4 regions of the Arthrobacter sp. AG258 genome follow, and region 2 is predicted to be linked to each of the others. Evidence: riboswitches for the same ligand, from Rfam matches in the RefSeq annotation. Region 2 holds a riboswitch; each other region holds the start of a gene.
The links. Region 2 has a riboswitch for cyclic di-AMP ahead of DFO47_RS10845 (LysM domain-containing protein). Riboswitches for the same ligand answer to the same signal wherever they lie in the genome.
Positions count from the first base shown of each region.

Region 1: linked by a shared signal. The riboswitch ahead of DFO47_RS19365 (hypothetical protein) and the one ahead of DFO47_RS10845 (LysM domain-containing protein) in region 2 are both predicted to bind cyclic di-AMP.
Region 3: linked by a shared signal. The riboswitch ahead of DFO47_RS16920 (glycoside hydrolase family 16 protein) and the one ahead of DFO47_RS10845 (LysM domain-containing protein) in region 2 are both predicted to bind cyclic di-AMP.
Region 4: linked by a shared signal. The riboswitch ahead of DFO47_RS18060 (M23 family metallopeptidase) and the one ahead of DFO47_RS10845 (LysM domain-containing protein) in region 2 are both predicted to bind cyclic di-AMP.

Region 1 covers NZ_SOBI01000011.1:33,246-40,726, forward strand. Annotated here, with positions in the region: gene DFO47_RS19350 (phosphatase PAP2 family protein) at 1-228, shown strand, start outside; gene upp (uracil phosphoribosyltransferase) at 241-876, shown strand; gene DFO47_RS19360 (glyoxalase superfamily protein) at 921-1,322, shown strand; gene DFO47_RS19365 (hypothetical protein) at 1,390-2,097, opposite strand; cyclic di-AMP (ydaO/yuaA leader) riboswitch at 2,101-2,263, opposite strand; gene DFO47_RS19370 (glycosyltransferase family 39 protein) at 2,409-4,490, opposite strand; gene DFO47_RS19375 (glycosyltransferase family 39 protein) at 4,497-6,611, opposite strand; gene DFO47_RS19380 (bifunctional glycosyltransferase family 2/GtrA family protein) at 6,608-7,481, opposite strand, start outside.
Region 2 covers NZ_SOBI01000004.1:346,749-354,229, forward strand. Annotated here, with positions in the region: gene DFO47_RS10805 (NUDIX hydrolase) at 1-314, opposite strand, end outside; gene DFO47_RS10810 (DUF1918 domain-containing protein) at 347-538, opposite strand; gene DFO47_RS10815 (metallophosphoesterase) at 613-1,116, shown strand; gene DFO47_RS10820 (glucose 1-dehydrogenase) at 1,260-2,153, shown strand; gene DFO47_RS10825 (DUF1810 domain-containing protein) at 2,187-2,633, opposite strand; gene DFO47_RS10830 (DNA alkylation repair protein) at 2,658-3,185, opposite strand; gene DFO47_RS10835 (TraR/DksA C4-type zinc finger protein) at 3,182-3,541, opposite strand; gene DFO47_RS10840 (lytic transglycosylase domain-containing protein) at 3,563-4,876, opposite strand; cyclic di-AMP (ydaO/yuaA leader) riboswitch at 5,130-5,302, shown strand; gene DFO47_RS10845 (LysM domain-containing protein) at 5,306-6,142, shown strand; gene DFO47_RS10850 (protein adenylyltransferase SelO) at 6,221-7,481, opposite strand, start outside.
Region 3 covers NZ_SOBI01000008.1:114,508-121,988, reverse strand. Annotated here, with positions in the region: gene DFO47_RS16935 (aminoglycoside phosphotransferase family protein) at 1-821, shown strand, start outside; gene DFO47_RS16930 (lipopolysaccharide biosynthesis protein) at 900-2,387, opposite strand; gene DFO47_RS16925 (glycosyltransferase) at 2,384-3,574, opposite strand; gene DFO47_RS16920 (glycoside hydrolase family 16 protein) at 3,707-4,726, opposite strand; cyclic di-AMP (ydaO/yuaA leader) riboswitch at 4,812-4,988, opposite strand; gene rpsF (30S ribosomal protein S6) at 5,351-5,656, shown strand; gene DFO47_RS16910 (single-stranded DNA-binding protein) at 5,728-6,303, shown strand; gene rpsR (30S ribosomal protein S18) at 6,430-6,669, shown strand; gene rplI (50S ribosomal protein L9) at 6,687-7,139, shown strand; gene DFO47_RS16895 (YdcF family protein) at 7,311-7,481, shown strand, end outside.
Region 4 covers NZ_SOBI01000009.1:158,793-166,273, forward strand. Annotated here, with positions in the region: gene DFO47_RS18055 (C40 family peptidase) at 57-734, opposite strand; cyclic di-AMP (ydaO/yuaA leader) riboswitch at 805-1,002, opposite strand; gene DFO47_RS18060 (M23 family metallopeptidase) at 1,115-1,936, opposite strand; cyclic di-AMP (ydaO/yuaA leader) riboswitch at 1,947-2,189, opposite strand; gene DFO47_RS18065 (metal-dependent transcriptional regulator) at 2,298-2,999, opposite strand; gene serC (phosphoserine transaminase) at 3,272-4,402, shown strand; gene DFO47_RS18075 (DUF3027 domain-containing protein) at 4,478-5,002, opposite strand; gene DFO47_RS18080 (cold shock domain-containing protein) at 5,009-5,392, opposite strand; gene DFO47_RS18085 (hypothetical protein) at 5,616-5,849, shown strand; gene DFO47_RS18090 (helicase-associated domain-containing protein) at 5,860-7,481, shown strand, end outside.

The DNA of each region.
Region 1 (7,481 bases), on a different contig from region 2:
AGGGTCTTCCTGGGCCACCACTGGCTCACGGATGTCATGGCGGGCTGGCTGCTGGGTCTCACCTGGGTGGGTGTGGTGATTATGGCCCACCGGCTGTTCCACATTGTCCGCAGGCGGGAACACGTGGGTGCGGCGCCGTCGTTCGACCGTCCCATCGTCAGGGACGTGGTGGCCGAGGAGCTGCACGACGGCGAACACTCCGGACCCGGCAAAGGCAGCGCCGGATGATAGTTTTAGGGGATGCGCACTCTCGTTGTTGACCACCCCCTGGTCGCCCACAAGCTCACCGTCCTGCGGGACAAAAACACGCCGTCGCCGGTCTTCCGCCAGCTGACGGAGGAGCTGGTGACCCTCCTGGCCTATGAGGCCACGCGGGAGGTCCGCACCGAGCCCGTCACCATCCAAACGCCCGTCAGCACCACGGTCGGCACCGCGTTCACCAAGCCCACGCCGCTGGTAGTTCCCATCCTGCGCGCCGGCCTGGGCATGCTGGAAGGCATGACCAAGCTGGTGCCCACCGCCGAGGTGGGCTTCCTGGGCATGGCCCGGGACGAGGAAACCCTGGACATCATCACGTATGCCGAGCGCCTCCCCGAGGACCTCACCGGCCGCCAGGTCTTCGTCCTGGACCCGATGCTGGCCACCGGCGGAACCCTGCGTGAGGCCATCAAGTTCCTCTTCAAGCGCGGCGCCTCCGACGTCACCTGCATCTGCCTGCTGGCGGCCCCGGAGGGCCTGGCCAAGCTGGAGGAGGAACTGGGCGACGCAAACGTGCACATCGTCCTGGCCTCCATCGACGAGAAGCTCAACGAGAAGTCCTACATTGTTCCCGGCCTCGGCGACGCCGGCGACCGCCTGTACGGGATCGCCGGGTAGGTTCCACCCTTTTTCAAAACCGTTCCCGCCGCTAGCCTGTGCGGATGGACTGGAAACTTGAACTTGTCTTTGTCCCTGTATCCGATGTGGACCGCGCCAAGGATTTCTACGTCAACAAGGTTGGCTTCAACGCCGACTACGACGAACGCCCGTCGGAGTCGATCCGCTTCGTGCAGTTGACGCCACCCGGCTCCGCCTGCTCCATCTGCATCGGCGAAGGGCTCACCGACGCTCCGCCCGGCACAGGATCCAACCTCCAGCTGGTGGTCAGCGACATCGAGGCTGCCCACCGCCAACTCAAGGGCAACGGCGTGGACGTCAGCGACGTGGATGTGCAGCAGTGGGGCCACTTCCTGTACTTCGCCGATCCGGACGGCAACAAGTGGTCTGTCCAGTACATCCCCTGGCGGAACGCCGGGCCGGGCGACGTCCGGGGCGCCGGTTAACGCAAACCGCGGGCCGCATCGACATGATGCGGCCCGCGGTTTGCGTTGCGCCCGGTGCTGGTGGTGCCTAGTACCAGTTGTGTGCCAGGTGGAAGTTCAACGCGCCGCAGGGCGAGGCGTAGCTCTTCTTGATGTAGTCCAGGCCCCAGTTGATCTGCGTGCGGTAGTTGGTCAGGTAGTCGGCGCCTGCGCTGGCCATCTTCTCCGCCGGCAGCGACTGGACGATGCCGTACGCGCCGCTGCTGGCGTTGGTGGCGGTGGTGGTCCAATCGGATTCCTTGGTCCACAGCGTCTGCAGGCACTGCATCTGGTCCGGTCCCCAGCCAAAGGAGGACAGCTGGCTGGCGGCGTAGGCCTGGGCGCCCGCGGGATCGTTAACCGCGACGGCGGGAGCAGGCTCAGGTGCGGGGGCCGGCGCAGGTGCGGGTGCTTCAGCAGGCGGGGCGGCGGGAGCGGGCGCGGGGGCCGGCTCCGCGGCCTGCGGTGCCACGCTGATGGCGGAAGGAGCAGGATTAGCGGCCGGGTTGGACCGGATTTCGCTCTTCTCGATGCTCATCTGGGCATCCGCCGCCGACGTGGAAGCGCTTGACCCGGTGGACGACGCCTGGGTCATGCTGTTGGTCGCCTGGCCTGCCGCGCCAACGCCAACCAGCACCGCGCATGATGCAGCGAGGACCGCAACACGCCGGCCCACGGTGGTCTTTTTGGCGGGCTGGGGTTTGGCCCGATGTTTTGCCTTGGTTTGCAGGCATGGTTTTGCCATGGATTTAGACATGATTGATCGCCTCTCACACCTGCGGAGTTAGCTGTCGGGTTCGGATGAGGGCATCCGGCCGCACGGAAAAAACACGTGCTGGCTTAACCCCAAGGGCAATCATTGCCCGGGACGGTGGGTCCCCCGCCTCTGCCGTTGCTCAAGCGGAATCCGGGAAGCGGCAGAGCTTGGCGTCAACCCGGGATATGCGGCCCGAACGGGGACCGCACCCAATCGACGGTACAGGAAGATTGCGCATTAGTCACATTTGGGTAACGGAAGTCACGAATCATGGCGCGTCGATTTGCTGCAGGCGGATCCCCGGCGCCGGGTTATCCCGCCAGGATATAGACCGTGGTCCCGCCAATGTTTTGCGCCGGGAACGTGGACTCCACCCACTGTGCAATCCGGGTGGAGGCGTCAAAGCCGCTGCTGGACATCATGGTCCCGCCGGCAATGAAGTAGTGGATCCGGCCTTGGGAGACCAGCGCTTGGAACTGTTCCAGCGTGGGGGAGGGGTCGGTGCCGTTGAAGCCGCCCACGGCCATCACCGGCAGTTCCGTGGCCAGTTGGTAACCTGCGGCATTGTTCGAACCGACTACTGCCGCTGCCCAGGTGTAGTTTGAGGCACCGTCCTTCAATGCGGCCACGAGCCCGGCCGACGGCGTGGGCGCACCCAGAAGGCCGCCCATCCCGCCGGCGCGGCCACCGGTGGCACCCTGACCGCCCTGCGCTGCCCCGCCCTGGCCTGCTGCCCCGCCCTGGCCGGCACCCTGGCCTTGTCCGGCCTGGCCTTGTCCGGCCTGGCCTTGTCCAGCCTGGCCGTTCAACTGCCGGGACGTGCCGCCCGCGCCAAACCCGCCGGTCCGGTTTCCGCCGAACCCGCCCGGGCCGCCGAACGACGTCGCCGGTCCGGCGCTGACAATGGCCCCGCTGTGCGCCGTCGCCGCCGTCGACATGGAGAAGGCCAGCGGGCCGGCCAGCGATGCCGCAATGGCGAGCGCCGTCGTCGTCCGTTGCACGGAGCGCAGGCGGATGAACCTGTTCAACCCTGTTCCTGCTGCGGCCGCAAGGCCTGCAGCCAGCACCACCCAGCGCAGCCACGGGCCGTAGGCGGATGTGGTTCCCAGCAGGGTGAATGCCATCAGGGCTGCCGCGGCCACTGCGGCGGCCAGGAAGACCGCCGCTGCGGCCTGCCGCCGGTGCTGCCAGAGAAGTACCGGGCCCAGGCCGGCCAGGGCTGCGATCCCGGGCGCCAATGCCACCGCGTAGTAGGGGTGGATGATGCCCGCCATGAAGCTGAAGACCAGGCCGGTCACCAGGACCCAGGAACCCCAGATGAGCACCGACGCCCGGACGGCGTCAGTCCGCGGCGCCCGGCGTCCCACCCACAGCAGGCCGGCAGCAAGGATCAGTGCGGAGGGCAGCAGCCACGCGATCTGGCCGCCAAATTCGCTGTTGAACATCCGCAGCAGCCCGGGAACGCCCCAGCCGTTGGCGCCGCCCACGCTCCCTGTCTCGTCGCCCGTCAGCCGGCCGAGGCCGTTATAGCCGAGGGTCAGTTCCAGGATGGAATTGTCCTGCGAACCACCAATGAACGGACGGTCCGCAGCCGGGATGAGCTCCACGACCGCCAGCCACCAGCCGGCCGCGGCAAGCATCGCGGCACCGGCGGCGAGCAGATGCAGCAGCCGCCGGCCCAGCCTGGCGGGCGCCGCGACCAGGTAGGCGAGGGCAAACCCGGGAACCACCAGCAGGACCTGCAGCTGCTTGGCAAGGAACCCGAAGCCCAGGAAAACCCCTGCCAGCAGGAGCCAGCGCAGCCTGTCCTCCTGCACGGAGCGGAGCACCGCATAGGCCGCGGCGGTCATAAGCAGCACCAGCAGGGCGTCCGGGTTGTTGAACCGGAACATCAGCGTGGCCACGGGCGTCAGTGCCAGCGCAACGGCGGCCAGCAGCCCTGCCCGGTGGGCGAGGCGCGGATCACCGGTGGCCGGTGCCGCGGCCCGCCGGACGGCCAGGTACAGCAGCCAGGCGGTGCCGACGCCCATCAGGGCTTCAGGAACCAGGATGCTCCAGGAGCTCAGGCCGAAAATCCGGACCGACAACCCCATGATCCACAGGGACGCCGGTGGCTTGTCCACCGTGATGGAATTGGCGGCGTCCGAGGAACCGAAGAACCAGGCCGCCCAGTCCTGCGATCCGGCCTGGGCAGCGGCGGAGTAGAAAGCGTTGGCCCAGCCCGATGCCCCGAGGTTCCACAGGTACAGCACGGCGGTAGCTGCCAGCACGGCTGCCAGTTCCAGGCGGTGCCGGAGGGCCGGGGACTCCCGCCGCACGCCGGCCGCGGCAGCAGGGCCGGGGGCAGCGGGAGCGGAGGGAGCCTGCACCGGAGTGGAGTTAGATCTGGCCATGGGGTCCTACTTGGTGAGTTGGTACACCGTGGAGTTACCCACGGTTTGGGCCTGGAAGTTGGCTTGCACCCAGGCGGCCACCTCGGAGTTGCCGCCCCGGCCGCCCATGCCGCCGCCCATGCCGCCTTCGATGAAGTAGCTGATCTCACCCCTGGCCACCATGGCCTGGAACTCGGCGAGCGTGGGATAGGGGTCGCCGCCGTTCCAGCCGCCCAGGGCAATGACGCTGGTGTTCGTGGCCAGTTCCAGGCTGGCGGCCTGGCTGGCCCCGGAGACAATCGCCGACCACTTCGTGGTGGTGCCGGTGAGCAGTGCGGTCACGGCTGCATCGGCGGTGCCTTCGCCGGGACCACCCGCCCCGCCGGCTCCGGGGGCCCCGGTGAAGCCGCCGGCTCCGTTCGCGGGATCAAAACCGCCGGCACCGGCTGCCGCATCCGTTCCGTCGGTCCGGTCGCCACGGAGCGCGGCGTCGTCCCGGAAGCCGGCAGCCCTGTTGCCGAAACCGCCCGCCGACGAACCTGCGGGCCCCGACGTCGGGATGGATCCCGAATGGGCGGACGCGGCGGTGGCCAAGGTCCAGGCAGCCGTTCCAAGGCCCCCGGCCAACAAGGAGAGGACGACGACGGCAGCCGTCCCGGAGCGCCGGAACCGTCCCGCAGCGCCCTTGCCGTCAAGGCGGAGGAGGATGGCGGACGCGGCAAGGACACCAAGGACGATGGTGGCGATGCGCAACCACGGCAGCCACGACGCGTCGCGGCCCAGCAGCACCGAGGACCAGATGGAGGTGCCTAAGACCACGACGGCAAGAGTGGTCCGTGCCGGCCAGTACGCGCGGCCGCGCCAGAGTTCCGCCGCGCCGATGCCCACCAGCGCGGCGATGGCCGGTGCCAGTGCCACCGAGTAGTAGGGGTGGACGATGCCGCTCATGAAGCTGAAGACGCCCGCCGTGACCAGCAGCCAGCCGCCCCACAGGATCAAGGCCGCGCGGCTCCGGGACGTGCGCGTTTCGCGGCGGGTGAACCATAAGCCTGCCACCAGCAGCACCAGGGCGGCAGGCAGCAGCCAGGACACCTCGCCGCCGAAGCTGGTCCCGAACATCCGCAGCAGGCCGGCCGCGCCGCCGAATCCCGCATTTCCGCCGCCGAAGCCGCCCGCCGCACCGCCGCCCGGGCCGCCGGCTCCACCTCCGGGCATTCCTTCACCCGAACCGGTGATGCGGGCCAGGCCGTTGTAGCCGAAGGTCAGTTCCAGGAAGCTGTTGGTGGTGGACCCGGCCATGTACGGCCGTTCCGAGGCCGGCGTCAGTTGGAAAAGGGCAACGTAGCTGCCGGCCACCACGATGATCCCGCCCAGCGCGCCGAGCAGGTGGACCAGCCGGCGTCCCAGCGGTGTGGGGGCAGCCCACAGGTAGGCAAGTCCAAGCGCGGGAACCACCAGGAAGCCTTGCAGCATCTTGCTAAGGAACGCCAGGCCTATCACGGCCCCCGCCGCCACCAGCCACTTCCATCCGGCCCGTTCGATGGCCCGGGTGGTGAAGTACGCCGCCAGCACCAGGCAGAGGGTGAGCATGGCGTCCGGGTTGTTGAATTTGAACATCAGCGCCGCCACAGGCGTTAGTGCGAGGGCGCTGCCGGCCAGGAGGCCTGCCGCCGGACCGGAAACCCGCTTCACAGCGAGGTACAGGAAGCCGACGGCGGCCACTCCCATGAGCGCTTCGGGCACCAGCATGCTCAGTGACGAGAAGCCGAAGATACGGCCCGCCAGGGCCGGGATCCAGAGCGCGGCGGGCGGCTTGTCCACGGTGATGGCGTTTCCGGCGTCGAGCGATCCGAAGAGGAATGCCGTCCAGTCCTTGGTGCCCGCCTGGATGGCAGCGGCATAGAAGGAGTTTCCGAAGCCGGTGGCGGCCAGGTTCCAGAGGTACAGGATTGCCGTGGCCACCAGGAGGCCGGCGGCCGAGGGCCGCACCCAGCGGGGCTGGCCGCCGAAGGCGTAGCGGGTCCAGCGCGGTCCGGTGCGTGCGGGGCCGGCAGAGGAAGCCGCGGCACCTGACGGGTGCTGTGGACCGTCGGTTGATTCGGTGGTCGATCCGGCGCCTGCCGGTGAAAAGGTGGAGGTCATGATGCTGCCGTTTCTGTGGAGGCGGTGGCGGTAGTGTCGTCGGCGGACGAAGCTGCGGGGGTTCCGGCGGATGGTGTTGCCGGTCCAGGGCCTGTCCATGGAACGGGGCGCGTGGAGGGTGCTGTACGCGGCGCCCGCTCCCGGAAGACCCAGAGCCGGAACAGCAGGAACCGCACGGCGGTGGCGGCGAGGTTCGCCGCCACGACGGTGAGGATCTCCGCCCACCGGTCCGGCGTCGTCGTCCTGTGCACCAGTGCCAACGCACCCGAGGTGAGCACCAGGCCGATGCCGAACACGATCAGCCCCTCAAAGTGGTGGCGGACCGGGTTGCCGCCCTGGATGCCGAACGTGAAGCGCCGGTTGGCTCCCGTGTTGGCCACGGCCGTGATCAGCAGGGCCAGGAAGTTGGCAAGTTGGGGATCCATGAAGCTGCGGCAGGACACGAAGATCGCCAGGTAGGCCAGGGTCGACGCGGCACCGATGGCGGCGAAGCGCACCAACTGGCCAAACAGGCTGCTGCCGCGGGTTTGCTCGGCCGCCCGGGACGAGGCGGGCAGCGGCCCCCGCGCCAGGGCTGCCCGCAGCTCCGGAACCGGGATGCGGCCGTAGAGCAGGTCGCGGGTGAGCCGTGCCATGCCCCGGACGTCCGCCAGCGCCGTCCGCAGCACGTCAACGCTTGAATCAGGGTCGTCGATCCAGTCCACGGGAACCTCATGGACGCGCAGGCCGCACCGCTCCGCCAGGACCAGGAGCTCGGTGTCGAAGAACCAGGAGTTGTCCACGGTGTACGGAAGGATCTGTTGGGCCACGTCTGCGCGGATCGCCTTGAACCCGCACTGTGCGTCACTGAACCGGGCACCCATGAAGGAG
Region 2 (7,481 bases):
GAGGTAAAGAGAACGTCGACGTTGCCGGGCGGAACCGACGCTTCCTCGTAGGCCTCCCGGAGGGCGCCGTCGACCGGTTCTTCGCCCTGGTGCAGGGCCCCGCCGGGCAGGCCCCAGGTTCCGCCGTTGTGACTCCATACCGCGCGGTGCTGCAGCAGGACTCCCCTGGCGGGATCCCAGGCCAGGACCCCGGCCGCTCCGAACCTGCCCCAGAACCGGCCGCGGTCACCTTCCACCCAGGCGTCGCCCGGATCGCGGGGGCCGGTCCGCGGCGGCGGAGTGGAGGACAGGCTGGAGGGCGGGTAATGGTCCATTGCCCCAGTTTGACAGGTGAAGCGGCGGGACGTCAGGTGCCCTGCCCGTGGTCGACGGCGAAATCACCGCCCGGGTACATGACTGTTTCGTGGCCGTCGTCGAACCGGACCAGGTAGGGCGGGCCGCCGCCTTGGCCGCGCACCTCCAGGATCACCCCGTGCCGGTCCGCGGACCCCACGTTCCTGCCGCGCACCACGATCCGGTCGCCTTGGGCTGCCTCCATGGCAATCACCTCCACGGCCCAAGGGTACGACCCGCGGGCGCACCGGAACAGTGCCGCATGGCAGGATTTCCGGTATGCCGCTGAACCTCGTCCTGCTCGCCGACACCCATGTACCAAAACGCGCCAGGGACCTGCCGGAGCAGGTGTGGTCCGCCGTCGAAAATGCCGATGTGGTTTTCCACGCCGGCGACTGGGTGGAGGCAGCCCTGCTGGACGAATTCGAACGCCGGAGCAAGCGGCTGCTGGCCGTCTACGGCAACAACGACGGTCCCGAACTGCGCCGGCGCCTGCCGGAAACGGCAACTGCCACCCTGGATGGGGTCCGCTTTGCCATGGTCCATGAGACCGGGCCGGCCACAGGACGCGAGCTCCGGTGCGAAGCGCTGTACCCGGACGCCGATGTGCTGGTCTTCGGCCACAGCCACATCCCCTGGGACACGGTGTCACCGCGCGGGCTTCGGCTGCTGAACCCCGGGTCGCCTACGGACCGCCGGCGCCAGCCGGTTTGCACCTATATGGAGGCGGTACTCGACGATGGCGCCCTTGCCGGGGTCCGGCTGGTGGAGGTCCCGCGGTGAGCGCTTGGCACGGCGGCCGGAATTGCCTAGGCTGGAACAGTAAGCAAGCTTAGTTTTTGTTGGCTACCCTTTCCGCAATTGCCGGCTGCTTCATGTCCCGGGCCGCCAATGGGCCCGCGTCCCACCCGAACAGGAGGACCACCATGACTGACCAGTACACCTTCCGCAATCCCGTGACCGCCTACGAAAAGATCTCCCCGCCCAAGCAGCACCAGCCCGAACCGGGCCTGGACGCCGACCTGGAGCCCAAGGCCGACCTGGGTGAGGAAACCTACCGCGGCACCGGCCGGCTGGAAGGCCGCCGGGCCATCGTTACCGGCGCGGACTCCGGGATCGGCGCCGCGACGGCCATCGCCTTCGCCAGGGAAGGCGCCGACGTCGTCCTTTCCTACTTGCCGCAGGAAGAGGAAGACGCCGCGCGCATCGCCGGGATCATTGAGGCCGCAGGCCGGAAGGCGGTCAAGGTGCCGGGCGACCTGAAGGATTCCGCAGCGTGCCGCGAACTGGTGGATACTGCCGTGGCAGTGCTGGGCGGGGTTGACGTCTTGGTCAACAACGCCGGAAAGCAGGTTGCACAGGAGGATCTGCAGGACATTTCGGATGAGCAGTTCGACCACACGCTCAAGACCAACGTCTACGCCATGTTCTGGGTCACGAAGGCTGCCGTGCCGCACATGCCCGCCGGCTCCACCATCATCAACACCACGTCCATCCAGGCCTACAACCCGTCGCCGACCCTGGTGGACTATGCCACCACCAAGGCCAGCATCAACAACTTCACCAAGGGCCTGGCTCAACAGCTTGCGCCCAAGGGAATCCGGGTCAACGCGGTGGCGCCCGGGCCCATCTGGACTCCGCTGCAGGTCAGCAGCGGCCAGCCCAAGGAAGAATTGCCCGAGTTCGGCCAATCCACTCCCCTGGGCCGTGCCGGCCAGCCCGCTGAACTGGCCCCCGCCTACGTCTTCCTGGCCTCACCCGAGTCCAGCTACGTGGTCGGCGAGACACTGAATGTCAACGGCGGCAGCCCCACGCCCTAGGCTCCCGGCCGCCCAACACGGCGGGCCCTCCGGTTATTCGGCGACCTCCTGGCCGGCCAGGAGCTCATCCGTGGCAGGATCCGGCTCGCCATCAAAAAATTGGGCCAGGACCGTCTTGAACACTGTTTCTCCGGGCGCGGCCCGGAGAAACAGTGTCATGGACGAACGGAGCTTCTGCGTATCGATTCCGCCAAGGATGTCCGACGCCGAACGGCCGGAATGCGTGGTGAGAGCCAAGGCACACTCAAGAAGGCGCGGGCCCAGGACGGGGTGGTCCAGGTAGGCCCGTGCCTCTGCCAGGGACGAGATGGCGTAAGTCCGCGACGTGGCGCTCTGCCCCAACCCGGCAACTTGGGGGAAAATGAACCACATCCAGTGCCCGGTCTTGTTGCCGAGCTGCAATTCGCCAAGCGCGCTTCGGTAGGTTCCCCCACTGTCTTGGGCGGCGACGAATCGTTCCAGGTCAAACGCTTCACTCATGGGCTCTCCTCTGTGGCTTGCAGGTCATTGTGTCAACTCTTTCTCCAGGAGGCGTGCTGCCGTTTGGAGTTGGGATTCAGGGTCTGCGCGCCAGCGCGCCAGGACAGCCGCGGCCCGCTGGCGGTCTCGGTGGTCCAAGCCGGCCAGCAAGGGCACCAGGACGTCGGAGACCAAAGGCCCGGCCAGCTCTGCCGCCTGGGCCGACCGGAGAAAGCCCTCCAGCCGGGTGAGGTCCGAATGCCGCAGCACCTGCACCTTTGTTTGCAGCAGGACAACGGCGGCCAGCCGGCGTTCGAAGACCGGCTGCGAGCCTGGTTTCGGCTGGCCCCACAGGGCGGAGGCCAGCATGACCGTGGTGTCATGGCCCATGTCCTTGAACTTCCTAAGGGCGTCCCGGACTGTGCCGCGGACTGCGCCGATCGAAGACCCGTAGGAGGCCAGGGCTCCGCCCAGCCGGTAGCCCACCTCGTCGGCCCGGTACCAGGCACCCTCGTTCTGAAGGGTCCGGTCGATAAATTCAGCAGCAGCCGCGACGTCGGGCACCTCGGTCACCGCCCCCGCCCCGCAGAGGCATGAAGGATACAGAATGGGGTCCAGGGCCGCGCCTCGAGCCTGCCGGCCGCAATGGGCTCGCCGCAGACCGCACAGGTTCCATAGGTGCCGTTGGCCAGCCGCTCCAGGGCTGCCTCCACTTGGTCCAGCCCGGCTGAACTCTGCTTCAACAATGCCGACGCCTGCGACAGTTCGAAGGCGATCGTGGCGCCCTCGGGATCGTGTTCGTCATCGACGTTGGAGTCCTGCCGGGCCGCGTTGGCCGCGTCGATATCAGCCCGCAGCGCCGGCAACAGGGCCAACCTCCGGGCCCGTTCCTCTTCGAGCAGCACCCTGAACCGTTCGAAATCTGGCATGCGGAAAGCCTAGCGCGTCAGTCAGTACCAGTTCAGGGCGACGGAATGGCTCCAGGCGCCGCACGGGGACCCGTAGCGGTCGCGGATGTAGCCGAGCCCCCAGTCAATCTGCGTCCGGTAACTCGTCAGCCAGTCGCTTCCGGCGCTGGCGTACTTTCCCGGCGGCAGGGCCTGGGCTATGCCATAGGCCCCGGATGAGGCATTCGTGGCCGTGGTCAGCCAGCCGGATTCCTTGGTCCACAGCTGGGACAGGCACTGGAACTGGTCGGCGCCCCAGCCGAGGGCACCCAGGCGTCCCGAGGCATAGGCCTTGGCGCCGGCAGGATCATTGACGGCACCGCCCGGGACGGAGGGAACGACGACGGGCGGCGGGCCGGGCACGGCAGGCTGCGGCGGACTGCCGGGAACCGGGTCGGCCGGCGGGGCCGGTACCGCCTCGTTGCCGGCCGGAGCTGCAGCCGCGGGTTTGGGCTGCCGGGCTGCGGCCGCGGCAGCCTGCGCCGCGGCTTCGGCCTGCCGGCGGGCCTGCTCCGCCGCAGCGGCGCGCTTGGCCTCCTGGGCCGCTTCATAGGCAGCCAGCGCCGCCTGGCCCTGGCGATACTCCCCCTCAAGTGCCGCCGTCGTTCCCTTCAGCGAGGCCAGCTGGGCGGTCAGTTCGGTGCTGTGCTGCTGTTCGTCATTTACCTGCCGGGCAAGCGCGTCCTGGGCGGAGCGGGCTGCGTCCAGTTTGGCTTTTGCTTCCCCGGACAGTCGTTCCCGCTCAGTGCGGGCCACTTTTTCCTGCTCTGCCAGGGATGCGGCAACTTTTCCGGCAGCCGCAGTTTTCTCCACCAGAGCAGCAGTCTTGTCGCCCACCAGCTGGACGAGGTTGAGCCCTTGGACGCTGTTGTTCCGCAGGGCATCAAGGGCCACGAAGAATCCGGTATTGGTCCCGCCCGTCTTGTACGCCTGGACGGCAAGCGCTCCGATTTCCTTGCGATGCCGGGCCAGTTCGTCGTTGGCGCGGGCAGCCTGGGCGGACAATGAATCCAGCCTTACCGATGCCGCTTGCAGCCCGGCGTCGGCTGCGGCGTAGTCGGCCGCTGCCCGGACCGCCGTGTTACCGGCGGCTTCAGCCTGGGTCTGGAGGCCGTCCAGGAGCCCATTGATGGTGGTGATCTCTGCCGCTTTCGCTGCCTCGGAAGACTGCGCCTGCTGCACGTCAGCCCAGGACGGATACCCACCGGGAGGTGCAGGCTCGTCTGCCGTGGCAGGCAGGACCGTGGCCGCTGCCACTGCGATGGCGAGCAGTCCCCCCACCAGTGGGGACGTGGGCATGGTCACGAACAGGGGCATAGTCCCGAAGCATACCGGCGGCACGCCGGAGCGGAAAGGCGGCCGTGCCTGCTTTGTTACCCGTTTGGTCCGGTGCCGGACCGGCGGGAGCCCGGCGTGGGTGGATCGGACCCATCCAATCGTTGGTTGAATACGAGAGAAGAACCTCGCATGTTATCTAAACGTGACAATGGGAGGGTCGGCGGGTTATGGTCTTCTGGTGTCCCTCCCCAAACGGGACACTCCCATCAGTTTGCCGAGCCCTGCCGCTGATACCGGGATTCAACCGCATTCATGCTGGCAGGGACGGGGGAACCAAGTTTCCACGACCTTTCAGGTCTTGGGGTTAAGTCGGACAGCTCCTCCGCCCACCGCGGAGATATGTTCGGCCGGGTATCTCCAACCCGAACCCGACAGCTCACCCCGCAGGCATGGGAGAGGCGATCAATCGTGTCAAAGAATCTCAGCACTGCCCGCCACCGCGCGACCCCGGTCCGCTCCATTGCGCTCGAGGGACTCGCCGTGACGGCCAAATCACAGGCCCGTTCGTTTGGCCGTCCGGCCCTCGCTGTTGCCGCCGCGTCCGGCATCGCGTTCGGCGTCGGCGCCCCGGCCCATGCGGGCGTGACGGGCGCGGACACCACTGAGCAGGCCAGCGTCCAGGCCGCCGCAGCTCCTGCAACTGCTCCGGCAGCCGCGGCAGCAACCGTCCACACCGTCGTTTCCGGGGACACCCTCGGCGCGATTTCGGCCGCGTACGGAGTCAGCCTCAATGACGTCCTGGCTGCCAACGGCCTGGGATTGTCGTCCATCATCTACCCCGGTGACCAGATCCAGATCCCCGGCGCCGGCTACGTGGCAGCACCTGCCCCGGCGCCGGCAGCGGCCCCCGTCCAGGCGGCAGCCGCCACCGCACCGGCGAACACCGGCATGAACATGTCCTACGCATCAGCAACGCCGGTGGCGTCCACCACCGGCAGCGGGACCGGTGCTGCCATCCTGGCCTCCGCCTACGGCCAGGTCGGCGTGAGCCAGGACTGCACCGCCATGGTTGAAAAGGCCCTGCGCTCCGTCGGCAAGAGCGTCGGCGACCTGGCTCCCACGCAGTTCTTCCAGTACGGCAGCGTGGTCGGGAGCCCGGCACCCGGCGACCTCATCATCACCTCGGGCCACGTGGGCGTTTACGCCGGCAACGGCCAGGTTGTGAGTGGCGGCGTCAACGGCTACACCACGCAGGTGCACTCCATCAGCTGGCTCAGCGGCTACTCAGTGGTCCGCGTCGCCTAGTCTTCGCGCAGTAAAGCCTGCTCCCAACAGGAGGGTGGCAGCCGGGTCTCCGGTTGGCACCCTCCTGTTGTCGTCGGATCAGGTCCCGCAAAAGGTCGTATAGGTCCCGAAGTCCGCCGGGGCACCGTCCATGTAGCGTTCCAGCCCGGCCCGCTCGGTGAAAGGATCGGTCACGGCCTGAAGCAGGCGCTGCAACGGGGCAGGATCTCCCTCCGTGCCGGCGGCGAGGGCTTCCTCCACCAGATGGTTCCGTGGAATGTACGCCGGGTTGACGCTGTCCATCAGCCCTGCGTCGGGTTGCAGCGCCAACCACCGCTCCGACCAGGCGTCGAAGCCGGCCAAATCCATCACCATCCCGCGCACCGGGCGCAGGTCGCCGCGGGCCGCCCTGCCAAGGTTACGGAAGAACAGGGTGTAATCCACCGGGCCGTCCTTGAGGATGGCCACCACATCGTCAATAAGGCTGGACAAGGCGTCGTCGCTGGCGTTTCCAGCGGCAAGACCCAGTTTGGTTTTCATGCCGCCCGTCCACGCCGTGCTGTACTGTCCACGGAATCCACCGAGCACCTCCACCGCTGCAGCAACAGCCTTGTCCTCGTCTTCGTCAACGAGCGGCAGCATTGCCTCGGCAAGGCGGGCAAGGTTCCATTCGGCAACGACTGGCTGGTTGGCGTAGGCGTAACGGCCACTGACATCGATGGAACTGAACACGGCGGCGGGATCGAAGGCATCCAGGAACGCACACGGGCCGTAATCAATGGTTTCCCCTGAGATGGTCATGTTGTCCGTATTCATGACCCCGTGCACGAATCCCGCCAGCATCCACCGGGCCACCAGCCCGGCCTGGGCGGAACAGACGGACGCAAACAGTGCCAGATAGGGGTTTGGGGCGACTGCAGCGTCCGGATAGTGCCTGCTGATGGCGTGGTCAGCCAGCCGCTTGAGCAGGTCCATGTTCTCCGTGGCCCGTGCGTACTGGAAACTCCCAACCCTCAAGTGGCTGCTGGCCACCCGTGCCAGGACAGCACCGGGCAGCATGCCCTCGCGCCGGACCTGCCGCCCCGTCGCCACGACGGCGAGGGAGCGCGTGGTGGGAATACCCAGGGCGTGCATGGCCTCACTGACAACGTACTCGCGCAGCATTGGCCCGACGACGGCCCGGCCGTCCCCGGCGCGGGCGAAGGGGGTGCGCCCCGAGCCTTTGAGGTGGATGTCCAGCATGCGGCCGGCGCGGTCCGTGACTTCCCCCAGCAGGAGCGCGCGTCCGTCGCCGAGCAATGGGGAGTAGCCGCCGAACTGGTGGCCCGCGTAAGCCTGCGCCACCGGGGTGGCACCGGCG
Region 3 (7,481 bases), on a different contig from region 2:
CCGGAGACAGCAGCGGAGTCAGGCGGGAGGCCGCCATGCTGGACCAGCTCTCAGCCGCCGTCGACAGCCCGGGTGTTCCACGCCTGGTGGGAATCCGCGACGAGGGGCCGTACACGGTCCTGGTCGAGACGGCATTGACGGGTATTCCCCTGGATCCGCGGAAGGTGGCCGCGGACCTCCCGGCCGCCGTCGCGGCCGGGACGGGCTTTGTGGGGTCCCTGCCCTGCACCCATGCTGCAACGGACAACCCTGACTGGTACCAGCGCGCCGTCACCGCCCCGCTGGCGGCCCTGGAGCGGCTGGCCGGACCGGACGCCCAAACCGGCCAGCTGGTTGAGCGTACCCACGAACTCCTCGAACCCCTGCGTGCCGCCCGGCTCCCGGCCGTCATTGAGCACGGCGACCTGAGCCACCCCAACCTGCTGGTCAAGCCCGGCAGTGGCCTGCAGGTCATGGACTGGGAACGCTCCCTGACCGACGGCGTCCCCGGCCACGACCTGGTGTTCTACCTCCAGTACCTCAGTGAGTCCAGCGAGCAGGCGTTCGCCCGGGACGCCCAGATCGCAGCCTTCGACAAGGCATTCGGCCCCGGGGGTTGGGCGCTGGACCCGCTTTCGCGCCACCTTGGCATGCGGGGAGTGGAGGCCTCGCTGCTGCCGCTGCTGGTGATCACCACCTGGGCGCGGTCCACGGCAACGCTCGCCGACCGCCTGGCACAGGAAACGGATGCCGATCCGTCGCAGGGCAGGGACAAGGTTCGTGCCGCACTCCGCGCGGACCGGGACTACTGGCTGTGGCGCCACGCCGTCACAGCCGCCTAGGAAACGGCCCCGCCCGGGACACGCCGGCCTTTCGGCGGCGCCCGGGAAACGACAGCGGCCCTTGGGAAACCGCCGGGCTCAGGACGCGTGGTCGCGTGCCGGACCTGGGGGTTCGTGGCGGCGCTTGAAGAGCCCCAGGATCTCGTCGTGCAGGTCCCGGTAGCCGAACCGCAGGACCGCGTAGACCAGGCCCACGCCGGCAACAACCATGACGGCGAGCGTCAGCACCGGTCCCAGCGCATGCCGTGACAGGTTGAACAGGCCCACCAGGGCCACGGCCGCCCCGCACGCCAGGCCGGGTGCCGCGGCGCGGAGCATGCGGCGCATCCTTGTCCCCATGACCCTGGCGGCTACGGCCTGCATACCAAAAGCGAAGACCACCGCCACCACCATCTGGGCACACGCGACACCAACGATGCCCCAGCGCGTGGCGAAGACCAGCGCAGGGAGCAGGACCACCAGGCGGACCACGGAGATCCAGATGGAAAGCCCCGGCCTGCCCAGGGCTTTATAGACGTCATTCGCTCCGGCGCCCAGCGATCGAGCCGCCGCGTACAGGGCAAGGAACACCAGCGGCGTCACTGATTCCTCCCACTGCTGCCCGAACAGGACCGGCACCAGGACCGGAGCCACCACGGCAAGTCCCACCCCTGCCGTGATGCCGTACAGGGCCTGCACCGTGACGCTTTTCAGGTACCCGTCACGCAGTCGTTGCCGGTCACCGCGGACTTGCGTATAGAGCGGAAACAGGACGGTGGACAGCACGAAGAACACGTTAAGGATCAGGGCCTCCGGGAGCCGGAAGGCGAGCGTGTACAGGCCCAGCGCATGGGCCCCCAGAACGATCCCGATCACCAGGTAGTCGACGTCGAAGATTGCCCTGGCCAGCATGGTGCTCCCAGCAACGGGAGCACCAAAGCGGATGTTCTCGCCCAGGGCCCTCCTGCTGACGCGCCAGAGTTGCCACGGCGCCTCGTGGCGGACCAGGAACCAGCAGGTGGCAGCGTAGGCCACCGAGCCCGCGGCCGTTCCGACGGCGAGCGACCACGCGCCGTGGCCGGTGAAGGCCAGGTACAGGGTCACCGTCCCCATGGTCGCGGCACGCAGCACCGGAGCGGCGGTGAGTTGCCGGAACTTCAGGTCCCGGCGCATGATCGCTTCCGGAACGGCGCCGCAGGCCGTGGCCAGGACGGAGACGCCGAGAACCTGCACCAGGGGAGCCACGCCGTCGAGCCCGATGAGGTCTTCCACAGCATCGGCCGCGAGCACGGCGGCCAGGGCCAGTACGGTTCCCAGCGCCACCGAGAGCAGGAGCGCTGAACGGGCAATCACCTTCGTTTTGGGCAGATACACCAGTGCCTGGCCCACCCCGGCATCGGCGATGGTCTCGGCGTATGCCATGAGGACCAGCGCCAGGGCTACGAGGCCATACTCTTCAGGAGAGAGGAGCCGGGCCAGCACCACGGTGGTGACCAGCACAATGATCCGCCCGGAGGCAAAGGCCAGCCCCTGCCACAAGGCTCCCCGGACTCCCCTGCGTTCCAGCTCGCCGGGCGCGTAGGTCACAGTTGCCTTGACGTGCCGGATAAGTCCCCGGCAGGGGATGACACGGCCACGGCCGCCCGCACTTCGGCCAAGTACTCCGCGGCCACCGTGTCCCAGGACCGGACGGCGCCGGCGGCCTGGTCCAGTAGGCCGCCGGGGGTTACGTGCGGCGGCCGGGGTGCCCTGAGATGTTCTACGACCTTGCGGACCATTGCGTCCTGGCCGGCCTCGACGGTGAGCAGCGGGTGCGGCGGAAGTTCACGTGCCGCCACCGGGGAGGCCACTACAGGCAGCCCGGCGGCAAGGGCCTCAAGCACGGAGTTTCGGATGCCTACGCCGTGTTCGTCGGGGAAGACGGCGACGTCGGCCCCCTTGAAGACATCCGGGAGTGAGGGCACGTTGGCCAGGATTTCGATGTGTGGACCGGCCAGCGCCTGGACTGCCGCTGTGGGTTGCCGCCCGGCGATGACGAACCGTGCCTCCGGGACCTCCCGCCACACGAGGGGAGCGATACGGGTGGCCAGGACCGTGGCGCTGTCCACGTTGGGGGCGTAGTTGAGGCTGCCCGCGAAGCAGACCACCGGCGCCTTCCGGTCCGGACGCGGCCCCGCGGCCACGCTGGTTCCGTTGGGGATGCTTTTCACGGACCGGCCGAGCTTCGCGGACCAGGCTGCAGCGTCCTGTGCCCCGACGGTCAGCAGCCGCGCCCTGGCGGGCAGCGACCGTTCCGCCCGTTCGGCGAGGTGCTCGCGCAGCCGGTAGGCCGGCCGGAGGGAGCGGGCAATATCCGTGTCCATGGCGGCCCGGATGGACCAAGGGTCCACCGTTTGCAGCACCACGGGACCGGCCACATGATGCGAAAGGAAGAGGGCGTGCGGGCCATGGATGAGGGTGGCCTCTCTGCTGCCGGACAGGGTGGCTGCCGCTGCCCGCGCTGACGGGGTGGAGCGCCGGTGCTTTCCCAGGCCGGCGAGGCCGCCGAAGGAGCGGACAAATGCGGCGGGGTCGTCCCGCGGGGCTAGTTCGTGGACGGTTTCGCAGCGGGCCCGGACCTCCGCCGGAACCGGGACAGGGCCGGAAAACGTCAGCAGCGTGACGGCAACATCCGCGGGAAGGTGAAGGATCACTTCGTACGGGATCATGGAGCTTCCATCACCGAGTTGCGGGTCCCGGTTTGGCACGCTTTCCGTCACGTACAGGAGCTTCATTGCAAGAGTGTACTGGATCACACTCGGGTGGCAGGGTTGCTCTGGGCAACTTTGTGGGGAACCGCAGGAAGCCAAAAAAGGGCGACGGCGGGAAGTCCCGCCGTCGCCCTTTCCAAGGGGGCGCGTGGCCGGCTACTGCCAGGCGCGGACGTAGTCCACCAGGAGTTGGGACTGCGGGCCGTACACCGGGTTCGTCGAGGAAGCGCCGACGTTCAGCACGATGTACTGCGGGGCGTTTCCGTCGTCCGTGGGGTAGGACTTGACCTTCACGCCGTCGAAGTAGACGTCCGACGAGTTGGCCATCCGGTGCAAGCCGAAGGTGTGGTATTCGTTGGCCCAGTTGCCGCCGACGCCACCCTGGTTGTGTGACCCGGAGCCGGAGTGGTAGTTCACGGTCATCTTGCCCTGGAGGACCTCCGCGATGTCGTTCTCGCCGGTGGCCGGCCAGGACTGCCCGGTGGTCCAGAACGCGGGCCAGTTATAGAGGCCGTTGGCGTTGCCGGGGAACTTGATGCGGGCCTCGACGTACCCGGTGGTGAACTGGTACCCGGTGCCCGCTCCACCCTTCGGGTTCGTGGAGACCAAGGACCCGGAAGACGAGGAGGCAAGGCTGAGGGCCAGGTTGCCGTTGGCCACGGAGACGTTGGCTGGGCTGGTGGCCACCTTGTTCATGGTTCCGCAGTTGGGGGAGAACCAGCAGTTGGACCACTTACCGCTGTCCAGGCCTGAACCGTTGAACTCGTCAGCGAAGGTCATGGTCCAGTTTCCGGGGACCCCTGCGGGCATGGGCGTCCCGCTGTTGGCCAGCGGTGCCGAGGCTGGTGCCACGGCGATGGGGGACTGCGGTGCAGGAGCCGCCACGGCCGGAGCCGGGGCGGGTGCCGCGGGAGCCGGCGCCTGGGCCGGAGCCTGCTCTGGTGCGGGCGCGGGTGCGGCTGCCGGTGCCGGGGCGGGCGCCGGAGCGGACTGGACTGCGGCCGACGGGGTGGGCTGGACCTGTACCTCGCTGCCGGCCCCGGCGGCGCTGGCCACCCGGGATACGTCGGCAGCTTCATTGCCGTTGGCGACGCCGAGGCCAAGGGAGGCTGCGCCGAGGACGGCTGCTGCCAGGCCGGCGGCCAAGGGCAGGCGGCGGGAATCTCTGGATGTCAAGAACTGACGGAGCCCGGCCGATGGGGTCTCATTCTGATGACGGCGGGCGCGTTTGGCGCTCGATTTGCGGGATGCGGGCATGGGGAATTTACCTCTCAACGCCGGCGGGGTTAGCTGTCGGGTTCGAATGCTGCCATTCGGCCGCGGATCGCGGCTTCACCCCGAGGGCAGGCGGGAGCCATACCCGTGACACTTGGGTCCCCCGCCTCTGCCTTGGAACCTGAGGGATCGCGGAAGCGGCAGAGTTGGGCGTCTTCCGGGATTGGGGCCGGCTGGGGCGGCCCACCCGAAGACCGTACACGAAAATCCCTGTGGAATCACAATTGGGTAACGGAAGCGGCGCGGTGGGCGTGGCGTCCCGCGGTGCACCGCATAGACGTCTAATGGCGACCGGCACACTCCTGCGTTTTCCACATACGTGTCCGGTCGGGCTGCTCCTGCCGCATCACGCGGCTAGCCTTGAGTCAAGCGCGAATCGCCTATCAGGTCCAGATGCACTAGGATATTGAAGTCTGTGCTGCGTCCTGCCTCCGTACTGGTGGCAAGGCACTGCGCGGAATCGCAAATGAACCTCCTGTTACGGAAATGCCGTAACCGCTTAGCCCAAAGGAGGTGGGTTCACATATGCGTCCTTACGAATTGATGGTAATCATCGACCCCGAGGTCGAAGAGCGTACCGTTGAGCCGTCGCTTCAGAAGTTCCTGAACGTCATCACCAACGATGGTGGAACCATCGAAAAGGTTGACATCTGGGGCCGTCGCCGTCTGGCTTACGAGATCAAGAAGAAGTCCGAAGGTATCTACGCCGTGGTGAACTTCACCGCCAAGCCGGAAACCGCCAAGGAACTTGACCGCCAGCTGTCTCTTAACGAGACCATCATGCGCACCAAGATCACCCGCCCCGAAGAGCAGAAGGTTGTTGCTGAGTAATCAGCACCAAAATTCATTCTTTACCCCGCAGGAACGCACTCTTCACCCAGGATCGAACAAGGAGGCAGTAGATGGCAGGCGAGACCACCATTACGGTCATCGGTAACCTCACCAATGACCCGGAATTGCGGTTCACACCGTCCGGTTCCGCAGTAGCGAACTTCACCATCGCTTCCACCCCCCGCACCTTTGATCGCCAGTCCAACGAGTGGAAGGACGGGGAGACCCTGTTCCTCCGCGCCGCGGTCTGGCGTGAAGCTGCCGAGAACGTCGCCGAATCCCTGACCAAGGGCATGCGCGTGATCGTCACCGGCCGCTTGAAGAGCCGTTCCTACGAAACAAAAGAAGGCGAAAAGCGCACTGTCATCGAGCTTGAGGTCGACGAAATCGGCCCCAGCCTGCGCTACGCCAACGCCAAGGTCAACCGCACCCAGCGCTCCGGCGGACAGGGTGGGGGCGGCTTCGGCGGCGGCAACGGCGGCGGTGGCTTCGGAGGCGGCAACCCTGGTGGAAACCAGGGCGGCAACTCCGGTGGAGGCTGGGGCGGCGGCAACCAGCAGGCTGCACAGGACGATCCCTGGGCCACGCCCGGCGTGTCCAATGCAGGCGGCTGGGGCAACGGCCCCGATTCCGAACCTCCCTTCTAAAACCCAAACAACGGCCCGATGCCGGGAATGCCCGGGAGCCGCAAGGCACCCAAGGTTTTGCCGCCGTCGGACCACCACCATCCCGTGGATCAATATCCACGGGCTCCCTAGAATAGGAGCTCCACGATGGCTAAGGCTGAACTCCGTAAGCCCAAACCAAAGTCCAACCCCTTGAAGGCCGCTGACATCACTGTCATCGACTACAAGGACGTAGCATTGCTGCGCAAGTTCATCTCCGACCGCGGAAAGATCCGCGCCCGTCGCGTCACTGGCGTCACGGTGCAGGAACAGCGCAAGATCGCCCAGGCAATCAAGAACGCCCGCGAAGTTGCTCTGCTGCCTTACTCCGGCGCTGGCCGCGGCTAAGGAAGGGATTAACTAACATGGCAAAGCTCATTCTGACCCACGAAGTAACCGGTCTCGGTGCTGCTGGCGATGTTGTCGAGGTCAAGGACGGTTACGCACGTAACTTCCTGCTGCCCCGCGGCTTCGCCCTGACCTGGACCAAGGGTGGCGAGAAGCAGGTTGAGTCCATCAAGGCTGCCCGCGCCGCCCGTGCGCACGCTTCTGTTGAAGCTGCACAGGCGCAGGCCCAGGCTCTGTCCTCCAAGAAGGTCAAGCTCGAGGTGAAGGCCGGCGAGTCCGGTCGTCTCTTCGGCACCGTCAAGCCTGCTGATGTCGCTGCCGCAGTCGAGGCCGCCGGCCTCGGTGCCATCGACAAGCGCAACGTTGAACTGCCGAACCACATCAAGTCTGTCGGTTCGTACACGGCCAACGTCCGCCTGCACGAGGATGTTTCCGCTGTCATCGACCTTGAGGTCGTTGCCGGAAAGTAGTTTCCGCACCGCAGTTCAGTGGCCCCCGCCCGGGATTCCGGTGCGGGGGCCATTTGCGTGCAAGGTCACTGCCGGGGTTTCCAGCGGCCGGCCGCGTGCGCCATAGGCTTGGGGCGGGCCGCTGTTCCTGGCCTGCACCACTCCACCGTTTCCACGGAAGGTCACCCAGCATTGCCGTTCCTCTTCGTCAGCTGCATCCTCCTGCTGGCCGCAGCCGTCAGCTTTGCGACCGACCGGAGGCGCCTGCGGAACGGAGTCTTCCTCGTCTCAGGGGCGGTCATCGGCTGGCTTGGGCTCCTCCTGGTCTCCGGCAACAACTCCAACAACTCCGTCCCTGTCCTC
Region 4 (7,481 bases), on a different contig from region 2:
TTCTAGCGAAAAAGCTTTGGGCAAAGAAATAGCCCTTGGAGCGTGGAGCCCAAGAACTACTTGTTCAGGTGGTAGTACGTGGAAGTACCGGTGGCTGCGGGAGAGTGGAGCATGGTTCCCTGCGACGGGTTGAGCGCGCTGATCATCATGCCGTTGCCGACGTAGATGCCGACGTGTGCGCCGCCGTTCTGGACCACGAGGTCGCCCGGCTGGGGGGTGGAGGTGGGGGTCATGATGCTCCACGCGTTCGTGCGGGGAATGCTGATTCCAGCCTGCGCGTAGACCCACTGAACGAAGCCGGAGCAGTCCCAGCCGTTGGGGGTGGTGCCGCCCCAGACGTAGGGGTGGCCGATGCCGGTGTAGGCGATCGCGGCGATACCCGAGGTGGCTGCGGACGAAACGGCTTCCACTGCCTGTCCGGCCTTGGACGCCTCCTGGCCGGCAGTGGTGGCGGTGCGGTCCGCGGACGCGGTGGACTGGGTGCGCACGGTTTCCACCTTCGGGGCGGCGGTGGTCTTGACCGCCGGACGCTCGAAGGAAACGGTGGCCGTGGGGGCCGCGGTGACAGCAAGGGCGGTCTGCGCGGAACCGGACTCCGTGGAGGCCGAGATGCCGGCAGTGGTGTCCGCGGCGTTGGCCGGCAGGCCCATGCTCAGGATGAGGCCTGAAGCCGCTGCCACAACGGCAGCCTGGCGGCCCACGGTCCCGGCATTGGCGCTTACGGCCTTGGACATGGCGTCCAAGGGGTTGGCGCGAACCGTTTGCGCACGGTGGCGCGCAGAATTATGGCGTGAAGACACGAAGGTAGCCTCTCCCAATGCCTGCGAGGTGAGCTGTCGGATTCGGATGGGAGTCACCCGGCCACTTCGCTTCCTGGGAAGCTCATGACTTAACCCCAAGGCCTTCCAGAACGCAGAAGGCCAAAATTGGTTCCCCCGCCCCTGCCAGACGATGAAATGCGAACGGACCTTGAGCGGTGGCAGAGTTAGGCAATCCACTCAAGAGCGTCAACTTCGGAAAAGTTGACGCGAGTTAGACGGTACAGCAGTTTTGCTTCAATGTCACATTCAGGTCACGGCGGGTCACGGCGATCTGGGAGTGCGCAATCAAACGGTTACAGCCAGCCCATCGGATCGACCACTTCGCCGTTGACCTGAACTTCGAAGTGCAGGTGGCAGCCGGTGGACGCCCCGGTGGTCCCGCTCAACGCCACGACTTCGCCGCGGGAGACCGTTTGGCCCACCTTGACGTTGAAGGACGAGAGGTGGTTGTACGTGGTCTCCAGGCCGTTGCCATGGTCGATCACCACCCGGTTTCCACCGCCGAACTGGTGCCAGCCGGCGAAGGTCACGGTTCCTGTTGCGGCTGCCAGGACGGACGTCCCGCACTGTGCCACGAAGTCCTGTCCGCGGTGGAAATCTCCGGTGCCGCCGGTGATTGGGCTGACCCGGTAGCCGAAGGGCGACGCGGTCACGAGGGATGCCAGCGGCGCGGCCAGGGTCCCGGCGGAAGCCGCACGCGTTACCGATCCGGCCGACTGGGCGCTCAGCAGTTGCTTCAGCTTCCCGTCGGGGTCCGCCTGCGTTACGACGGCTGAGCGGCTGAAGTCGATCTGGGCGCCTACATCCGCGGAAATCTGGGGCTGGGGGCTGACTGCGGAGGCGGCCTGGGGTGCGATTCCGGCCGCATCCGTCGCCATAACGGGGCTGGTGGCGGGCATGGTCACCGTGAGCACCAGGCCGGTGGCGGCGAGGGCGATGCCAGCCTTTTGGCCGATGCCGCTGGCCGCGGCAAAGTCGGTGATTTGCCGGAACGGACCCCGGCGGCGGCGTGCATCCCGTTGCGGGTCGCGGGGGCGCTCCGCGGCGGCTACTTCGACAACCCGGGGTGCCTCAGGGGGGCCCGCCGCGCGACGGCGGCCCCGGGAGGTCTGCATGGTCAAGAAGGGTTCCTCTCTGGAATAGCCTGCGGAGTTAGCTGTCGGATTCGGGTCAGAGAGATCAAAGACCCGGTCCGTCATGGGCAAACTTCTACACAGGGATATTCCCGGAAGAATCCTTCACTGGAGAGGCTTGCTGCTGACGGACTTCACCCCAAGGCAGTCCCCCGCTGCCGGTTGTGGTTCCCCCGCCTCTGCCAGTAACGACTCGTACACCTGGCCCGCTGGCAGAGCTCGGCTCCGGATCAGGTAACGCTTAAGTATCAACGCTGGGTTCCACTATAGGGGCTTAAGACCCTAGGTAACAATTCCGTTATCTTTGCTTGGAATCCCCCGGGTGGGGTATGGAAACGCGGCGTCAGGCCTGGTTCACGGCGACGAAAACGTGTGCCGCCACCTCGGGAGGCAGCTCCAGCGCGCCCTCGATTCCCGCCACCCGTACCGAAATGTAGTCACCGACGCGTTCCAGGGAGACAGACGCGCCGGGCCGGATACCGCCCTCGTCGAGCTGGGTCAGCAGTTCCGGCTCCACCTGGATCGGTTCCGCCAGCCGGCTGATGGTCACTGCCGATTCAGGCCCGTAGGCCTTCATTGCCTCCACCAGGCTGATGGCGCCGTCGCCGAACCCGGGTCCGGGCTCTCCGCCCAGGGCGGCAAGGCCGGGGATGGGGTTTCCGTAGGGCGACTCCGTGGGGTGGTCCAGCATCTCGTAGATGCGCCGCTCCACCCGTTCGCTCATAACGTGTTCCCAGCGGCAGGCTTCGTCATGGACATAGGCCCAGTCCAATCCGATCACGTCGGCCAGCAGGCGCTCGGCCAGCCGGTGCTTCCGCATGACCTCAGTGGCACGCTTGCGGCCGGTGTCGGTCAGTTCCAGGTGCCTGTCACCGGAGACGACGACCAGGCCATCGCGCTCCATCCGGCCGATGGTCTGGGAAACGGTAGGCCCCGAGTGGCGCAGGCGTTCGGCGATACGGGCCCGGAGGGCAACGATGTTCTCTTCCTCAAGCTCCAGGATGGTCCTGAGGTACATCTCCGTAGTGTCGATCAGATCCGTCATCCAGCTCAGCTCCTCGAGCGCAGTACCTTGCGTTGTCCCACCGTATCGCCTCTTCCCGCGACGTAGTCCGGGGAAGAGTTTAGCCTATTTTGATTTAGTCCGAATAGGGCCTGCCGCCTGCGGCGTCTCATTGGCTGGACATTGGCGCCGCCCGCTCCCGCCACCCTGCGCGCTTCAGGCAGAATTGGGGAAGGTTTGCACTGCAGCCATGGCCGGCTCCCGGCCACCAACCACCCGGACCACAGCTTTCGTCCCCGCCGAATGGAGCACCTGTGAGCGACACCAGCATCACGATTCCCGCCAACCTCCTGCCCCAGGACGGGCGGTTCGGGGCCGGCCCCTCAAAGGTCCGGCCGGAACAGATCGATGCCCTGTCCGCTGCGTCGAAGACTATCCTCGGCACATCCCACCGGCAGGCTCCGGTCAAGAACCTGGTGGGCTCCGTACGCGAAGGACTCAGCCAGTTCTTCCGTGCTCCCGAGGGCTACGAGGTGGTCCTCGGCGTGGGCGGCTCCACCGCGTTCTGGGACATCGCGAGCTTCGGCCTCGTGTCCAAGAAGGCGCAGCACCTGTCCTTCGGGGAGTTTGGCTCCAAGTTTGCCTCCGCCACCAACAAGGCGCCGTTCCTGGAAGCGTCCTCGATCATTAAGTCTGAGCCGGGCACCCGTCCTGCAGCGCAGGCGGAGGCGGGCGTGGACGTCTACGCGTGGCCACAGAATGAGACCTCCACGGGCGTCGCCGCCCCGGTCAAGCGGGTGCCGGGCGCCGACAAGGACGCCCTGGTCCTGGTGGACGCAACCTCCGCTGCCGGCGGCCTGGACGTCGACATTGCCGAAAGCGACGTTTACTACTTCGCCCCGCAAAAGAATTTCGCTTCCGACGGTGGCCTTTGGCTCGGCCTCTTCTCCCCCGCCGCCCTGGAGCGCGCTGCCGCCATCAAGGCAAGCGGCCGCTGGATCCCGGACTTCCTGGACCTCCAGACCGCCATCGACAATTCACGGCTGAACCAGACGTACAACACCCCGTCGCTGTCCACCCTGGTAACCCTTGACGCCCAGGTCCAGTGGCTGAACGCCAACGGCGGCCTGGACTTCGCCTCTGCCCGCACCGCCGATTCCGCCGGCCGCATCTACAGTTGGGCTGACGCCTCGGAGTTCGCCACCCCGTTTGTGGCCAACCCGGAGGAGCGCTCCAACGTCATCGCCACCATCGACTTTGACGAGTCGGTGGACGCGGCAACGGTGGCGAAGGTCCTGCGCGCCAACGGCATCGTGGACACCGAGCCCTACCGGAAGCTGGGCCGCAACCAGCTGCGCATCGCCACCTTCGTCGCCATCGAGCCCGACGACGTCTCGGCACTGCTGTCCAGCATCGACTATGTGGTGGGCGAGCTCCGCAAGTAGTCCAGGCACACGCGAAAGGCGCCGCCCGGGATAACCCCCGGACGGCGCCTTTCGCGTGTGGCGGAAAATTCTTGCCTAGTCTTTTGGCTCCGCGGCGCCGGCGGCAGGCTCCGCGTCGTCGTCGGCATCCTCTTCATCCCCGGGCGCCTGCTCCGTTGCGGACGGCTCTTCCTGGCGGGCTTGTTCGGGTTCCTGCTGCTGCTCGTCCTCGGGGCGCACGCGTTCGGCCCACGGCACCCACTCCGGGGCGAGGATCGATTCTTCGGACGGCAACAGGCCCAGCTCATCGACGGTAACCACCTTGGATCGGGAGTTGCGGGTCAGCACCGCGTACCACTGCCAGCCGCCGTAGCCGGCCAGCCGGGACTCGAACAAGTGCGTGACCAGCCGGTCGCCCTCGCTTTTGGCACCAAGGTGCGGCCCGATGGTGGCAGCGGGCGTGATGCCCTCAACCGCGGCCCGTGCAACATCGACGGCTGCTGCCAGGAACGCGTCAGGCTTGCCCGTCCGCCATACCGGAACCCCGGCCTTGCGCTTTGGCGCAGCCTTGGCAGCCTGCTCCTGTGGAGCCACGCCCGGTTGTTCAGCTTGGGGGTTCATCGGCGCCTAGACGTCCAGCTCGTCGGCAACCTTGCGCAGGGCGGCCGCGATTGCCTTGCCCTTGTTGCCGTCCGGGTACTTGCCCTTGGACAGCGTCCCGGACAGGTTGTCCAGGACGGTCACCAGGTCCTGGACCAGCGGCGCGAGGTCCTTGGCGCTGGGACGCTTTGCTTTGGCAATGGACGGGGTCTTGTCCAGCACCCGCAGGCCCAGTGCCTGGGCGCCCTTGCGGCCGTCCGCGACGCCAAACTCCACGCGGGTGCCGGCTTTGAGCTCCGTTACACCCTCGGGCAACGACGACTTGGGCAGGAAGACCTCCTGGCCGTCCTCGCCCGCGAGGAATCCAAAGCCCTTGTCCTTGTCATACCACTTGACCTTGCCGGTAGGCACGTAATCAACCTTCTTCGTTCTGCTGTCATGAGACACGGCCAGGTGCCACCGCGTCCGCATTGTTGTGCGGGTTCAAGGTATGGCCCCTGCAAACCGTGTTGGTCTGTATGCTTCAAGGTTATCCTGCCGCATGCCCTAATCATGCTTCCGGCCGTACTGTTCCGCCCCGGGCGCAAGCCCGGGGCTTTAGCGGCACGCCGGACGCCGCTGTAGCGTTACCTCCATGACACCCTTGCGTTTCCGCCGGCCCCTGATGGTGCTTGCAGCTGTTATTGCCCTGCTTTCCCTGGTAGCGGTGGGAACGGTCATGGCGCTTGCCTTCGCGGGGTCCGTCGCTCCCACCTGGGTCACGTACTCAGCGCTGTACGGCCTCCCGGTGGCCTTCATCCTGATGCTCCTGCTGGTCCTCGATGGCGTGGCCGCCCGGCGGCGGGCGGGAAGGCGGGAGCCGCGGTAACGTTGGACTGATGTCCCTCATTCGTGCGCTCGGCAAGGACCTGGAGGCACGCAGCGACGATTCGTTGCGGGCACTGTTCGCCGCGCGGCCGGACCTGATCTCCCCTTCGGTGCCGGATTTCGCGGCACTCGCAGCGCGGGCGAGCTCCCGGGTCAGCGTCCAACGGGCCCTTGAACGGCTCAACCGGCCCCAGATGCAGGTGCTCGAAACCCTGCATCTGTGCACCAACACCGACACCGGCCACAGCGCGTCCGCGGAAAACCTGCAAAAACTGGTCCGGGGTTCGTCCCTGGCCACCATTCAACAGATCCTTGGCACCTTGCAGGAACTTGCCTTGGTGCACCCGGCCGCACCACCGCACGGCTCCCCGCCCGCAGCGTCCGGACATGTCTTCTACCTCCCGGCCGGCGCCCTCAAGGACGTGGTGGGAATCTACCCGGCCGGACTGGGCCGCAGCTACACGGAACTGGTGCGCCTGCAGCCGGCGTTCGCCCAACGGGCAGTACCGCTGGTTGCCGAACTGCACCGCAGCGGCTTCGCCGTCCACGAGGCCACGACCCCCATGGACGCGGCACTGGCCCTCCAGCACTGGACATCATCTCCGGAGGGGCTGCGGGACATCCTCGCCGGAGCCCCGGAACGGACGACGGCGCTGCTCGCCAGGTTCCGGAACTGGGCCATGGGTGCCGTCCCCCAGGCGCAACGGAAAGCCTCGGTCCTGACGGAACCGGCCGACGTCGGCCCGGTGGACTGGCTCCTTGCCCGCGGCCTGCTGGTCCCGCTCGACGCCGCGCACGTCGAATTGCCGCACAGCGTGGGGCTGGCGCTCCGCGGCGGTGCCATCATCGACGACTTCACCCTTGCGCCGCCCGTCCCCGAGCTCGGCCGGACCACCGCAGCGCTGCGAAGGAACGCGGCCCTGAGCGCGATTTCGGAGACCCTGAGGCTCGTCTCCGAACTGCTGCATGCCGTCCGGGACCAGCCGCTGGCCACCTTGCGCAGCGGCGGGGTGGGGGTACGCGAAATGCGCCGGCTCTCCGAACAGCTGCGGATCGACCAGGGCGCGGTGGGGCGGCTTCTTGAACTGTGTGGCCTGGCAGGCCTGATCCGCCTCGACGTCGACTCGTCGTGCTGGGTGCAGCCGCCCCAGCTCGAGTGGCTCCTCCTGCCGAGGCAGGAACAATGGCTGTGGTTGGTCAACGCCTGGCTGGCCAGCGAGCGCGTCCCCTCGATGGTGGGCCAACCGGTCAGTACATCGCCCGGCACACCTGCTGCCCGGCCCGCGTCCGGCACCACCATCGCCGCGCTGTCCGCCGGAGCGCAGCGGCCCGATGCCCCGGTGGTCCGTAAACGCATCCTGGAAATCCTGCATGAACTCACGTGCGAGGCATCCGCCCCGGACGGCGCCGCCCCGGTACTCGATGCCGCCGCGGTCCTCCAGCGGGCGGAATGGTCACAGCCGCGGATGGCAAGGCGGTTCAGTTCCCTGATCCGCGGCGTCCTGGCAGAGGCCGAACTGCTGGGCCTCGTGGGATCCGGCGCGCTGAGCCAGCTCGGAAGCGCTTTCGCCGAAGACAATCCCGACGCCGCCCTTGCCATCCTTGGCGAGCACCTCCCGGCAGCGCTGAACCA